DNA from 3 places in the Pseudomonas beijingensis genome. Region 1 is predicted to be linked to each of the others. Evidence: predicted binding sites of a transcription regulator. Region 1 holds the regulator's gene; each other region holds the start of a gene.

Region 1 (4,927 bases):
TACCAAGGGCGCGAGGACAAACTGGTGGTGCTGGACGAGCTTCTGGGTCAACTCAACCTAAGCTATGAACAGGTGGCCTACCTCGGTGACGACCTGCCGGACCTGCCGGTAATTCGCCGGGTCGGCCTGGGCATGGCGGTCGCCAATGCGGCCAGCTTCGTCCGCGAGCACGCCCACGGCGTCACCACGGCGCGAGGCGGCGAAGGTGCGGCCCGCGAATTCTGTGAACTGATCCTGCGCGCCCAGGGCCGCCTCGAAGCGGCCAACGCCACGTACCTGTGAGCCATTTATGCTGAGCAAAAAGATTCGCACCATTGTGGTGTTTGCCTGTATCGCGGCGATTTTCGCCGCGGTGGGCTATTGGAACATCAGCCCCGAACGGTTTCTCGACCAAACTACACCCCAGGTCGAGGAGCGGATCGACTGGTATGCGACCAACACCCATACCCTGCAGTACCTGCCCGACGGCAAAGTGCAATATGAGATGACGTCCGACAAGGTCGACCACGTAAAGGCCACTGACATTACGCTGGTCACCAAACCGGACCTGAACATGTTCCGCGGCACCGAATTCCCGTGGCATGTGCAGAGCGAGCACGCCGAAGTCAATTCCGGCGGCACCGAAGTGGAACTGATCGACTCGGTACGCGTTGCCCGAACCGACGAGAAAAACCGCACGACCATCATCACCAGCACACGCATGACCGTATTCCCACAGCAAGAATATGCGCAGACCGAGCAACCCGTTAGAATCGACGGCGCCGGGGGTGTATCGACCGGCACGGGAATGAAAGCGTATTTGAAGGAAAGCAGGATACACCTGCTATCGAACGTAAGAGGACAGTATGAAGCTCGCTAAAACCCTCCCTATTTTGCTCAGTCTGGGCGCAGCACTGGGAAGCGCGAGCGCCTGGGCTCTTCCCAACGACCGCGACCAGCCTATCCGCATCCAGGCCGACGACGCCCAACTCGACGACAAGAATGGCGTCGCCACCTATAAAGGCGACGTGATCATCACCCAGGGCTCGATGAAGGTCACCGGCAACACCGTGACCATCACCCGCACCCCAGCTGGCGATATCGATGTGGTGACTTCGGTGGGCAACCTGGCCTATTTCGAGCAGATGCAAACCGTGGGCGACACTAAGCCCGTCCAGGGCTACGGGGTGACCATCCAGTACCACGCCTCCCAGGATCGCGTGGTCCTGATCGACCGCGCCAAGGTCGTCGACAAGGACAACAACGTTACCCAGGGCGAGAAAATCGTCTACGACACGGTCAAGAAGCTGGCCAGTGCCGGTCGCGCCACCGGTAGCAAGGTGACCGAGTCGCGTCCGCGCATCGACATGGTGATCCAGCCGAAAAAGAAAACCGACGAGCAGAAGGCCCAGTAATGGCAACTCTGAAAGCTCAGCACTTGGCCAAGAGCTACAAGAGCCGTCAAGTAGTGCGTGATGTCAGCCTGTCCATCGACAGCGGCCAGATCGTTGGCCTGCTCGGTCCTAACGGCGCGGGCAAGACCACTTGCTTCTACATGATCGTCGGCCTGGTCCAGGCCGATCAGGGGCGCGTGTTGATCGACGACCTGGATGTCAGCCACCAGCCGATGCACGGCCGGGCGAAGGCAGGTATCGGCTATTTGCCGCAAGAAGCGTCGATCTTCCGCAAACTGTCGGTAGCCGACAACATCATGGCGATCCTCGAGACCCGCAAGGAACTCGACAAGGCCGGCCGTCGCCAGGAACTGGAAAGCCTGCTACAGGAATTCCACATCAGCCACATTCGCGACAACCTGGGCATGAGCCTGTCGGGTGGTGAACGGCGTCGTGTGGAAATCGCCCGCGCCCTGGCCACCGCACCGAAGTTCATCCTGCTCGACGAACCGTTCGCCGGCGTGGACCCGATTTCGGTGGGCGACATCAAGCAGATCATCCATCACCTCAAGGCCAAGGGTATCGGTGTGCTGATCACCGACCACAACGTGCGCGAGACCCTGGACATCTGCGAAACCGCCTACATTGTCAATGACGGCCAATTGATCGCCGAAGGTGACTCCGCCGCGATCCTGGCCAATGACCTGGTCAAGGAAGTGTACCTGGGCCATGAGTTCCGCCTGTAAGCACACGTGTCTGGCGAATTGCCCGGGCGTCGTTTAATTTTATTATGGCGACGCTCTAGGCAAACACTTCAGTTTCAGGCATATAATTTGCTTAAGTTTGGCGCTCCGGCGCCCTGTAGTGGATGGCGCATGTGCGCCGGCGAATAAGGTGTTAAGCCCCTGCCATGAAACCATCGCTAGTCTTGAGAATGGGCCAGCAGCTGACGATGACACCGCAGCTGCAACAGGCCATCCGCCTGCTCCAATTGTCGACCCTGGACCTGCAACAGGAAATCCAGGAGGCCCTGGAGTCCAATCCGATGCTCGAACGCCAGGAAGAAGGCGACGACTTCGATAACACAGACCCGCTGGCCGACAACGTCGAGCAGAAGCCCAACACCGAGATCCCGGAACCGTCCTACCAGGAAGCCGCCCCGACGGTGGACAACCTCGAGGATGGCGAATGGAACGAACGCATTCCCAACGAGCTGCCCGTGGACACGGCCTGGGAAGATGTCTACCAGACCAGCGCCAGCAACCTGCCCAGCAGCGATGACGACGAGTGGGACTTCACCACCCGCACCTCTGCCGGTGAGAGCCTGCAAAGCCACCTGTTGTGGCAACTGAACCTGGCGCCGATGTCCGACACCGATCGCCTGATCGCCGTGACGCTGATCGATTGCATCAACAACCAGGGCTACCTGGACGAGACCCTCGAAGAAATCCTCGAAGCCTTCGACCCCGAGCTCGACATCGAGCTGGACGAGATCGAAGCCGTTCTCCATCGCATCCAGCAATTCGAACCGGCCGGCATCGGCGCCCGCAACCTGGGCGAGTGCCTGTTGCTGCAATTGCGCCAGTTATCCGCCAAGACGCCATGGCTGGCCGAAGCCAAGCGACTGGTCACCGATTACATCGACCTGCTGGGCGGTCGCGACTACAGCCAATTGATGCGTCGCATGAAGCTCAAGGAAGATGAACTGCGCCAGGTCATCGAGCTGGTGCAGAGCCTCAACCCGCGCCCCGGCTCGCAGATCGAATCCACCGAGCCTGAGTACGTGGTCCCCGACGTGATCGTGCGCAAGCACAACGATCGCTGGCTGGTGGAGCTCAACCAGGAGTCGGTGCCCAAGCTGCGGGTCAATGCCCAGTACGCCGGTTTCGTCAAGCGCGCCGACACCAGCGCCGATAACACCTTCATGCGCAACCAGTTGCAGGAAGCCCGCTGGTTCATCAAGAGCCTGCAAAGCCGCAACGAAACCCTGATGAAAGTAGCCACCCAGATCGTCGAGCACCAGCGCGGCTTCCTGGAGTACGGCGATGAAGCGATGAAACCATTGGTCCTGCATGACATTGCCGAAGCGGTGGGCATGCACGAATCGACGATTTCCCGGGTGACCACCCAAAAATTCATGCATACCCCCCGGGGCATCTATGAATTGAAATACTTTTTCTCCAGCCATGTCAGCACCTCCGAAGGCGGCGAATGCTCGTCCACGGCCATCCGCGCGATCATCAAAAAACTGGTGGCCGCGGAAAATCAGAAAAAGCCGTTGAGTGACAGCAAGATCGCTGGTTTACTGGAGGCACAAGGCATTCAGGTGGCCCGCCGTACCGTCGCCAAGTACCGCGAATCCCTCGGGATCGCGCCTTCGAGCGAACGCAAGCGGCTGATGTAACAGGCCACGCCACAGCGTTCCAGTGGCAGGCATTTCTGCCTGCCGCTTTATGCACTGGCAACGAAGGAGAAGCTGTATGCAAGTCAACATCAGTGGACACCAACTGGAAGTGACCGAACCCCTGCGCACCTACATCGGCGAAAAACTCGACCGATTGGAGAGGCATTTCGACAAGATCACCAACGTGCAAGTCACGATGAACGTCGAGAAGCTGCTGCAGAAAATCGAAGCCACGCTGCATATCCCCGGCGGAGAAGTGGTTGCCAACGCAGAGCACACAGACATGTATGCCGCGATTGACCTGCTGACCGACAAGCTGGATCGCCAACTCAAAAAGCATAAGGAAAAGACCCAGAGCCTCCTCCAGGGCGCGACCGGTCGTTAACCCCCCCAATCCATGATCCGACTAGAAACCATCCTGACCCCCGGCCGTTCCCAAGTGAACGCGCCGGGCGGCAGTAAAAAAGAAAGCCCTCGAACAAATTGCCAACCTGATCCACCGCGAGGTGCCGGATCTGGGAATGCAAGACGTCTTCGAGGCCCTGGTTGCCCGTGAAAAACTCGGTTCCACCGGTTTTGGCAACGGCATCGCCATTCCTCACTGCCGTCTCAAGGGTTGTGCCGCGCCGATCAGCGCGTGTTGCACCTTGATACCCCCATAGATTTCGACGCCATCGACGGCGCTCCGGTCGACCTGCTGTTTGTATTGCTGGTTCCGGAAGCGGCGACCGATGCGCATCTTGAGCTGCTGCGCCAGATAGCCAGCATGCTGGACCGCAAGGAAGTGCGCGAAAAACTGCGCAGCGCGCCGAGTAACGAAGCTTTGTACCAGGTGGTCCTGGACGAGCAGAACGGTCATTAAACATGCGCATGATCATCGTCAGTGGCCGCTCCGGCTCCGGTAAAAGCACGGCCCTCAACGTGCTTGAGGACAGCGGCTACTATTGCATCGACAACCTGCCCGCCGGCCTGCTGCCGGAACTGGCCGAACGCGCCCTGATCCACACCGAGCTGGCGCAGCCGCTGGTGGCGGTGTCCATCGATGCGCGCAACCTGCCGAGCCACCTGTCGCGTTTTCCTGAACTGCTCGAAGAAGTGCGCAGCCGGCATATCCAGTGCGACGTGCTGTACCTGGATGCCGATGAGGAGA
Region 2 (4,927 bases), 2.3 Mb from region 1:
CCCTTTGTGGGAGCGAGCTTGCTCGCGAAGGCGACGGCACATCCAACATCACTGCCAGCAGACCCACCGCTATCGCGAGCAAGCTCGCTCCCACCCTGGATCTGCTGTGTCCTGCGGCTCCGCGCCCGCTGGTCCGAGACATTATCTGGCCCATGAAAAAGCCCGCAGCGACGGCGGGCTTTTTCAGCAAGCAACAAGCAAATACTCAGATCGGGCGGCTGCCGTACTTGTTGTCAGGCTTCTTGGGCGGATCAGCGACCACGTTGGCTTCCACTTCCTGCACCTTACCGCCCCTGGCCAGGAATTCCTCCATGGCCTTGGCGAGCGCATCACGCTCCTTGTTCTTGGCCTCTACGCTCGGCAACTCGTCGACCGACACGGCTGCCTTGGCCTTGCCTTTGGCGGTAGGTGCCGGGACATCGGCGCCATCGTCTTCGGCAACGTCTTCAGCCGCCACTTCAAGGCCTTCTTCGGTCTCGTCTTCGTCGCCTACTTCGAGGTCGTCGTTTTCCAGATCATCGTCGCTCATGTTCTACCTCATGACTTGCGAAAAGCAGATTAGTTATAGCCCAGCTTCGCCATCTGTTCGAAGGCTGCCAGAAAAAATTCAACATCCGCCGGCAATCAGCGGTTATGCCCCTTCACCGTACAAGGTGGCGAGGACTTTACGAGCACCGCCGTGATCACGGTGCTCGCCCAGATAAACACCTTGCCAGGTTCCCAATGCCAGCCGTCCCGCCGTCACCGGCAGGCTGAGCTGGCAACCGAGCACACTGGCCTTGAAGTGCGCCGGGAGGTCGTCCAGGCCTTCGTCGTTGTGCTCATAGTCGGCGGTTCCTTGTGGGATCAGCCGATTGAAAAATCGTTCGAAGTCTCGACGCACCGCCGGATCGGCGTTCTCGTTGATGGTCAACGAGGCCGAGGTATGCTGCAGCCACAGATGCAACAGACCGACACGACAGGCCTGGAGTTCAGGCAGGCCGGCCAGCAACTCGTCCGTCACCAGATGAAAGCCCCGGGGCTTTGCCCGCAGGGTTATCAGCGTCTGTTGCCACATACAGATCTCCGCACGTTCGGCGCGCATTCTAGCGCGCTCTGGGAAAAAACAAAGGCCCTAATATTCTTGCTTCGGTGTAAGCCTTTGGCGGTATAAAAACCTATGTCGCATCCACAACAAAAGGCGTCGGAAAAACCGCGGTACCTTGTGAGCAATGACAAATTCCAGACAAAAAAATGCCCGGCGAACCGGGCATTTTTTATGGCGCGTACTTACAGGTTGTAGCCACGCTCGTTGTGCTGGGCCAGGTCCAGGCCCACAGCCTCTTCTTCCTCAGTGACACGCAGACCCATGACGGCGTCCAGGACCTTGAGGATGATGAAGGTGACGATCCCGGTGTAGACCACCGTGAAACCCACGCCTTTGAATTGAATCCACACTTGCGCGCCGATATCGGTCACGGTGCCGAAGCCACCCAGGGCGGGCGCTGCGAACACACCGGTCAGGATCGCGCCGAGGATACCGCCGATGCCGTGCACGCCGAAGGCGTCCAGGGAATCGTCATAACCGAGCTTGCGCTTGAGGCTGGTGGCGCAGAAGAAGCACACCACGCCCGCCGCCAGGCCGATGACCAGGGCGCCCATCGGGCCCACGGTGCCGGCAGCCGGGGTGATTGCAACCAGGCCGGCCACCACGCCCGAAGCAATGCCCAGCGCGCTTGGCTTGCCGTGGGTGATCCACTCGGCAAACATCCAGCCCAGCGCCGCCGCAGCGGTCGCGATCTGGGTCACCAGCATCGCCATGCCGGCAGTGCCATTGGCAGCGACAGCGGAACCGGCGTTGAAACCGAACCAGCCGACCCACAGCATGGCCGCACCCATCAGGGTGTAACCCAGGTTATGCGGCGCCATTGGCGTGGTCGGGAAGCCTTTGCGCTTGCCCAGTACCAGGCACGCCACCAGGCCGGCGATACCGGCGTTGATGTGCACCACGGTGCCGCCGGCGAAGTCCAGCACGCCCCAGTCCCACATCAGGCCGCCGTTGCCGGACCAGACCATGTGCGCAATCGGTGCATACACCAGGGTGAACCACACGCCCATGAAGATCAGCATGGCGGAGAACTTCATCCGCTCGGCAAATGCACCGACGATCAGGGCCGGGGTGATGATGGCGAACGTCATCTGGAAGGTGATGAACACCGCTTCAGGGAACAGCGCCGCCGGGCCGGTCAGGCTGGCTGGCGTCACACCCGCCAGGAACGCTTTGCCGAAACCGCCAACGAAGGAATTGAAGTTGACGACACCCTGCTCCATGCCGGTGGTGTCGAACGCGATGCTGTAGCCATAGATGACCCACAGAACGCTGATCAGACCGGTAATGGCAAAGCACTGCATCATCACGGAAAGAAGGTTTTTCGAGCGGACCATGCCACCGTAGAACAGTGCCAGGCCGGGAATGGTCATGAACAGTACAAGAATCGTGGCCGTGAGCATCCAGGCGGTGTCGCCGGAGTTCAGGACAGGGGCTGCCGCTTCTTCTGCCATGGCCAGGCCAGGCATTGCGAAGGACAACAGGGCTCCTAGCCCTGCGAATTTACGCAGAGTCATATTGTTTTCTCCTGGGGCGTTGGGTTTGGCGGCTTAGATAGCGTCGGTATCGGTTTCGCCGGTACGGATGCGGATAGCCTGTTCCAGATTGACCACAAAGATCTTCCCGTCACCGATCTTGCCGGTGTTGGCGGCCTTGGTGATTGCCTCGATCACCCGGTCAAGGTCCTTGTCGTCAATAGCGACATCGATCTTCACCTTGGGCAGGAAATCGACCACGTATTCCGCGCCGCGATACAGCTCGGTGTGACCCTTCTGCCGACCGAAGCCTTTGACCTCAGTAACGGTAATGCCCTGCACGCCGATCTCGGACAACGACTCGCGCACGTCGTCCAACTTGAACGGCTTGATGATGGCAGTGACTAGCTTCATGAAACTTTCTCCCGAATTGGTGGACTTGCCCCAGGAAAACAAACCCGACTCAAGTCTAAGCGCAGTGCCTGGCTTTGTAACGCGTCGTCGGCCCAAGTTGCCCGACAGGTGCCAGTTAACCGATCCTGACGAAACTCCCCGTTCCGCCTGCTGCACTGCATTCGTCACAGCGACTGCATCAGTGCATGGGTCATCAGCCTCTAAGCAGAAACCTTGCCATCTGCACCCAAACCCTCTGATTTCAGCCCCTTGGGCACCTGTTCGACGTGTACCGCACCACGAACCGCAGCGATACGCACAACAACAGTGCAGCGCCGCCCGACCCCATGCGCGAAAAGCGTGCATCCCTGGCTCGCCAATTGACTATAGACACTGCGTGGTACACTGCCCGCCATCGTTTCCAGGACACCTGCACATGCTTGCGCCCAAAGACCTTCTCGACGCCCTGAGCGGCCACGCCTCCCGTATTTTGAGTGGCGACACGTCGCTGCCCAAAAGCGAAATCGAAAGCCAGTTCAAGGCCTTGCTGCAAAGCGGCTTCAGCAAGCTGGACTTGGTCAGCCGGGAGGAATTCGACAGCCAGATGGTCGTGCTGGCCCGGACCCGGGCACGGCTCGAAAGCCTGGAGGCCAAGGTCGCCGAGCTGGAAGCACGATTGGCTCCGGTACAGGATTAACCCCCCCGGCTCACGTTACAGGCTCTGACAGGTCACTCAAGCATTCGCCGCCCGCTGAGCCTGGTCCGGTGTGAGCGCCAGCGGCAGCTCCAGGCTAAACAGCGCGCCGCGGCCCGGCCCGGCGCTCTGCACGGTCAGGTCGCCGCCCATCTCGTGCGCCGCCAGAATGCAGCTATGCAAACCAAAGCCGTGGCCGCCGACACGCGTGGTGAAGCCGTGCTCGAACACCCGCGCAAGATTGTCCTGGGAAATCCCCTCGCCATTGTCCTCGACCTCGACCCGCACACGCTCATCGTCAACGAGCTCCAGGCGCAGGATGATCTGTGGCGGACGGTTCACGCCTGCGTCCAGCGCCTGCTTGGCGTTGTTGATCAGATTGACCAGGATCTGCAGCACTCGGTGCTTATCCAATGGCATTTGCGGGATATCGCTGAATTCCTTGATCAGGGTGATGTGGTGGCGGGCCAGGGACACATCGCAAATGCGCACGACATCCTCAAGCAGCTCTCGCAACGAGCCCGGCTCCAGGACGCTGGCATTGCCGGCATAGGATTGCTGGGTGGCGACGATTTCCTTGATGTGGTCGATCCGGCGGGTCAACTGCGCCAATTCGGCGATCATGACCTGCTGCTCGATTGCCAGCGCGTCGGCCAGCTTGTCGAGATAGTCCGGTAGCGCGCGCCCTTTCGGGTCGCTGCTGATGAAGTCGCCGAGGTCATCGGGATGTTCCTTCATCAACTGGACGACCTTCGCCACCCCCGGTCCCTTGGAGGTGTGCACCTTCTCGTAGAGGACTTGGGCTGACACGTTGACGCTATTGAGCACATTGCCCACGTTGTGCAATACATTGGTGGCGATCTCCGCCATGCCGGCCCGGCGCGCAGTAGTCACCAGCTCGGCCTGCGCCTCGCGCAACTCGTCGTTGACCTTGGCCAATTGCCGCGGGCTGGGAATCTTCAGGGCCGCCGGCACCAGCCGGACCAGCAGGATGGCGGTAATCACCGAGGCAATCGCGGTGATCACCTTGACCAGTGCCGACAACCAGTAATAAGGCTGCCAAATGGTCAGGATTTCCATCACGTGGCTGGTCCCGCAGGCCAGGATAAACACGCCGAAGGCCGCCAGCATCCAATCGAACGGCACATCCTTGCGCTTGTGGATAAAGTACAGAAGGGTGAAGGGGATGGTGACGTAGGACAGGGTGATCAAGCCATCGGCGATCACATTGGTCCACAGCAGATCCGGACGCCACATATAGCAATGTCCGTGGGGCAT
Region 3 (4,927 bases), 660 kb from region 1:
CGTCCAGCAGCAACCGGAACAGGTGCGGACTGCGCAGGCGCGGTTGAGCGTGCACGCTAACGGTGAAGGTGCCGTTGTTGGCGCGCAGGGCCTCGTCGGTGGGGATGTCGGTCAGTTCCAGGATTTCGTAGGCATCGCGCGGTTCTTCGCTGTTGGCGGAGGGCGTAGGTGTGCTCGGGCTGGCCGGGGATTGGCGCTCGATGCTGTTGAGCGGCGGCAACTCTACCGTCTGGGCCGGGACGCCTTGGGGCGGTTGGTTGCTGTAGGCGGTGTTGCCCTCGGCGTCGGTGTACTTGTAGATCTGCGCGGCGGCGGGCAGAGCCAGTAGCAACAACAGGATGATTGAAAAACCACGATCCATGAAAATCGACCGAAAGCGAAAAGTGATGGGTGCAGCATAGGCTAGGCGGCGCGGATGGCCCAAGTTGTCGCCCCCAATCCCCTGTGGGAGCGAGCTTGCTCGCGATGGCGGTGTGTCAGTCACTGAGGTGCTGAATGTGCTAGCCCCATCGCGAGCAAGCTCGCTCCCACATTGGATCTGTGGTGTTCATAGCCTTTATGGCCGACGCTGGATCCCTGTGGGAGCGAGCTTGCTCGCGATGGCAGTGTGTCAGTCACTGAGGTGCTGAATGTGCTGGCCTCATCGCGAGCAAGCTCGCTCCCACAGGGGAAGGGGCTGTCTTAAGCTTTTTTTGAAATGCACAGCTCTCCGGTTGCCCGGATCAGGGCAAGCCGGTGCACCGGGTGCTGTTTGTTGTGGTGGGTGGCTCGGGCCAGCCATTGCGGGCACTGCGGGTCGGTGCGGTAGGGGGCGAAGTCGGCCAGTTGTTGCAGCAGGCGTTTTTGCAGGCGGTCGAGCTGCGGGCGGATCTGCCCCACCAGGTCCGGGCGCGGAAGGTCCGGGGCCTTGCCGTCCAGGGCCCAGTCGGACAAGTTGATGTATTGCACCATTTTGTTGGCTTCTATCTGGGCGGCGAAAAACGCTTCCACGGTTTCGCTACTCAGCTTGTAGACCGGTGCCTGGGCGACGGCGGCGGCAATGACTTCACGCTCGCGCTGACGGTCCTCTACGGGTTTGCCACTGTCCCATTTGCTCAGCGCTACTTGATCGGCGATGGCCAGGCGTTCGCCAATGGCGTTAAGCAGCGGGGTCAGGGCCTCAGGAGCGTGAGTCGAGGCAGCTTCGGCGGTGGTAGCCAGCAGTGCGGCAGACAGGGCAAGGCAGAGCTTGAAGCGCAAAGTCATGGGCAGTCTCGTCTTCTATGGGGGAGCGACGGGGCATCATGCACGTAACCGGCGCCCATGAAAAAGGCCTCCCGAAGGAGGCCTTTCTTTATTTCACGCCGTGCGTGGCGGCGCTTACTGGATTAGCAGCTGTAGTACAGCTCGTATTCCAGTGGGTGTACGAAGGTGCGAACCTTGATTTCTTCTTCGCTTTTCAGTGCGATGTAAGCGTCGATGAAGTCATCGCTGAATACGCCGCCCTTGGTCAGGAACGCACGGCCCTTGTCCAGCTCTTCCAGGGCTTCTTTCAGGCTGCCACACACCTGTGGGATTTCCTTGGCCTCTTCAGGCGGCAGGTCATACAGGTTTTTGTCAGCGGCATCGCCAGGGTGGATCTTGTTCTGGATACCGTCCAGACCGGCCATCATCAGTGCAGCGAAGGCCAGGTACGGGTTGGCAGCCGGATCCGGGAAGCGTGCTTCGATACGGCGAGCCTTAGGGCTGTTCACGTAAGGAATACGGATCGAGGCGGAACGGTTGCGAGCCGAGTAGGCCAGCATGACCGGAGCTTCGAAGCCTGGAACCAGACGCTTGTAGGAGTTGGTCGACGGGTTGGTGAAGCCGTTCAGGGCCTTACCGTGCTTGATGATACCGCCGATGAAGTACAGGGCGGTGTCCGACAGACCGGCATAGCCTTCGCCTGCGAAGGTGTTCTTGCCGTCCTTGGAGATCGACATGTGAACGTGCATGCCCGAACCGTTGTCGCCGTACAGAGGCTTCGGCATGAAGGTCGCGGTGCGGCCGTAGGCGTCGGCAACGTTGTGTACGCAGTACTTGAGGGTCTGTACTTCGTCAGCCTTCTTGACCAGCGTGTTGAATTTCACGCCGATTTCGTTCTGGCCGGCAGTCGCCACTTCGTGGTGGTGAACTTCGACGGTCTGGCCCATTTCTTCCAGTGCGTTGCACATGGAGGTACGGATTTCGTGGTCGAAGTCGAACGGTGGGACCGGGAAGTAACCGCCTTTGATGCCTGGACGGTGGCCTTTGTTGCCGCCTTCCACGTCCTGGTCGGACATCCAAGAACCTTGTTCGGAGAAGATCTTGAACATGGAGCCGGAGATGTCGGACTTGAATTTGACCGAGTCGAAGATGAAGAACTCAGGCTCAGGACCGAAGAAAGCGGTGTCGCCGATGCCGGTGGACTTCAGGTATTCCTCGGCGCGGTGGGCGATGGCGCGTGGGTCGCGGTCATAGCCTTGCATGGTCGAAGGTTCGATGATGTCGCAGACCAGGATCAGGGTCGGCTCTTCGGTGAACGGGTCCAGGACGGCGGTTTCGTCGTCCGGCATCAGGATCATGTCGGAGGCTTCGATGCCTTTCCAGCCGGAGATGGAGGAGCCGTCGAACATTTTCCCGATTTCAAAGAATTCGTCGTCCAGCGCATCACGGGCCGGCATGGTCACGTGATGTTGAGTACCTTTGGTGTCAGTGAAGCGCAGATCAATCCACTTGACGTCATGATCTTTGATGAGTTGAACCGACTTCGACATATGTCCTCCGGGTGGCTTCGGGCGGGTAGTGGAGTGCCCTTAGATATGGGTGATGCCGGCGCGAATACTCTGCCAAGGCAACCTGCCTCACAAGGGAGCAAATTGCATGCCAGTGCCCCAGCATGGGTTTTTTGCACCAAATCCACGCTTTTAATGGCGTAAATCAAAGATTGTCAGACAATAACGCACTGCAATGTAGCGCCGCCAATCGATAATGACCTGTTTTGGTGCACCTAAAACCATCTGCACATAAACTGGTTAAACCTTGAGCAATTTCCGCTATAATCCGCGCCCCCCTTTTTCGGCTGGCCGTTCGCGCGCTGTTTTCATGAAACTAATCGTAAAAGTCTTCCCCGAGATCACCATCAAGAGCCGCCCGGTACGGATGCGTTTCATCCGCCAGTTGGCCAAGAACATCCGTGCCGTGCTCCGAGACCTGGACCCGGCCGTGGTGGTGAATGGCGTGTGGGACAACCTCGAACTGGAAACCCGTGTCAGCGAACCCAAGCTCCTCAAGGAAATGACCGAGCGCCTGAGCTGCATGCCGGGCATCGCGCATTTTTTGCAAGTCGATGAATACCCGCTGGGGGATTTCGACGACATCCTGGCCAAGTGCATGCTCCATTATGGTGACGCGCTGGCTGGCAAGATTTTTTCGGTGCGTTGCAAGCGTGCCGGCAAACACCCGTTCAGCTCGATGGACGTGGAGAAATACGTCGGCAGCCAGTTGCGTCGGCAATGCGGCGCGGCCGGTATTTCGTTGAAAGACCCGGAAATCGAAGTGCGCATCGAAATTCGCGACCAGCGGTTGTTCGTGATCCACAGCCAGCACAACAGCATCGGCGGTTATCCGCTGGGTTCGCTGGAGCAGACCCTGGTGCTGATGTCCGGTGGCTTCGACTCCACGGTGGCCGCCTACCAGATCATGCGTCGCGGGTTGATGAGCCATTTCTGCTTCTTCAACCTCGGCGGACGTGCCCATGAATTGGGCGTGATGGAAGTGGCGCACTTCATCTGGAAGAAGTACGGCAGCTCCCAACGCGTGTTATTTGTGAGTGTGCCGTTCGAGGAAGTCCTGGGCGAGATTCTCGGCAAAGTCGATAACAGTCATATGGGCGTCATTTTGAAGCGTATGATGTTGCGCGCCGCTTCACGAATTGCCGACCGCCTGCAAATCGATGCGCTGGTGACCGGCGAGGCGATCTCCCAGGTGTCGAGCCAGACGTTGCCGAATCTGTCGGTGATCGACTGCGTGACCGAGAAGCTGGTCTTGCGTCCACTGATCGCCAGCCACAAGCAGGACATCATCGACCAGGCCAACGAAATCGGCACCGCCGAGTTTGCCCGGCACATGCCGGAGTACTGCGGCGTCATCTCGGTCAATCCGAAGACGGCGGCCAAGCGCGGGCGGGTGGAGCACGAAGAGAAAGAATTCGACATGGCGGTGCTCGAGCGAGCGCTCGAAAACGCCAGGCTGGTGCCAATCGATCGGGTCATCGATGAATTGGGCCAGGACATACAAATTGAAGAAGTCGGCGAAGCGCTGGCCGGTCAGATCATCATCGACATCCGTCACCCGGACGACGCTGAAGACGACCCGCTGAGTATCGCCGGCATCGAGGTACAAACGATGCCGTTCTATGCAGTGAACGCGCGTTTCAAGGAACTGGACCCTACTCGCCAGTACCTGCTGTATTGCGACAAAGGCGTGATGAGTCGCCTGCATGCCCACCATTTGCTCAGTGAGGGGCATGCCAATGTGCGCGTTTATCGACCGAGCTAAGTGCCCGGGGCTGTTTGCCTGTGGCCTGCGTCACCGGCCCCCCGACGCCGCCGACAGGCTGTAACGGCTTTGTCGGACTCAACGTAAATCGCTGCCACGACCTGTCAGCACACCGAATCCTCTGATCGAGATACACAAGTGATCGAAAATCTACGCAACATCGCCATCATTGCTCACGTTGACCATGGTAAGACCACCCTGGTAGACAAACTCTTGCGTCAATCCGGCACCCTGGAGCGCAACGAGCTCAACGACGAGCGCGTGATGGACTCCAACGACCAGGAAAAAGAGCGCGGTATTACCATCCTGGCGAAAAACACCGCCATCAACTGGAACGGCTACCACATCAACATCGTGGACACCCCGGGCC

What was found. Region 1 encodes sigma-54, which starts transcription at its own class of promoters, with help from an activator protein. Its sites were predicted from a motif close to ANTGGCATNNANNTTGCTNT; they were not measured.
Region 2: the regulator sigma-54 is predicted to act here: its motif matches at 3,178-3,197, upstream of glnK (P-II family nitrogen regulator).
Region 3: the regulator sigma-54 is predicted to act here: its motif matches at 2,869-2,888, upstream of glnA (type I glutamate--ammonia ligase).

What each region holds. Positions count from the first base shown of each region.
Region 1 covers NZ_CP117425.1:2,041,478-2,046,404, reverse strand. Annotated here, with positions in the region: gene PSH84_RS09190 (KdsC family phosphatase) at 1-282, shown strand, start outside; gene lptC (LPS export ABC transporter periplasmic protein LptC) at 290-859, shown strand; gene lptA (lipopolysaccharide transport periplasmic protein LptA) at 846-1,394, shown strand; gene lptB (LPS export ABC transporter ATP-binding protein) at 1,394-2,119, shown strand; gene PSH84_RS09170 (RNA polymerase factor sigma-54) at 2,284-3,777, shown strand; gene hpf (ribosome hibernation-promoting factor, HPF/YfiA family) at 3,854-4,162, shown strand; partial or broken gene ptsN (PTS IIA-like nitrogen regulatory protein PtsN) at 4,175-4,639, shown strand; gene rapZ (RNase adapter RapZ) at 4,642-4,927, shown strand, end outside.
Region 2 covers NZ_CP117425.1:6,205,224-6,210,150, forward strand. Annotated here, with positions in the region: gene sutA (dormancy-specific transcriptional regulator SutA) at 206-529, opposite strand; gene PSH84_RS27715 (secondary thiamine-phosphate synthase enzyme YjbQ) at 632-1,057, opposite strand; gene PSH84_RS27720 (ammonium transporter) at 1,270-2,604, opposite strand; gene glnK (P-II family nitrogen regulator) at 2,638-2,976, opposite strand; gene PSH84_RS27730 (accessory factor UbiK family protein) at 3,392-3,652, shown strand; gene PSH84_RS27735 (sensor histidine kinase) at 3,689-4,927, opposite strand, start outside.
Region 3 covers NZ_CP117425.1:1,380,594-1,385,520, forward strand. Annotated here, with positions in the region: gene PSH84_RS06460 (DUF4124 domain-containing protein) at 1-361, opposite strand, end outside; gene PSH84_RS06465 (chorismate mutase) at 682-1,245, opposite strand; gene glnA (type I glutamate--ammonia ligase) at 1,368-2,774, opposite strand; gene thiI (tRNA uracil 4-sulfurtransferase ThiI) at 3,103-4,557, shown strand; gene typA (translational GTPase TypA) at 4,696-4,927, shown strand, end outside.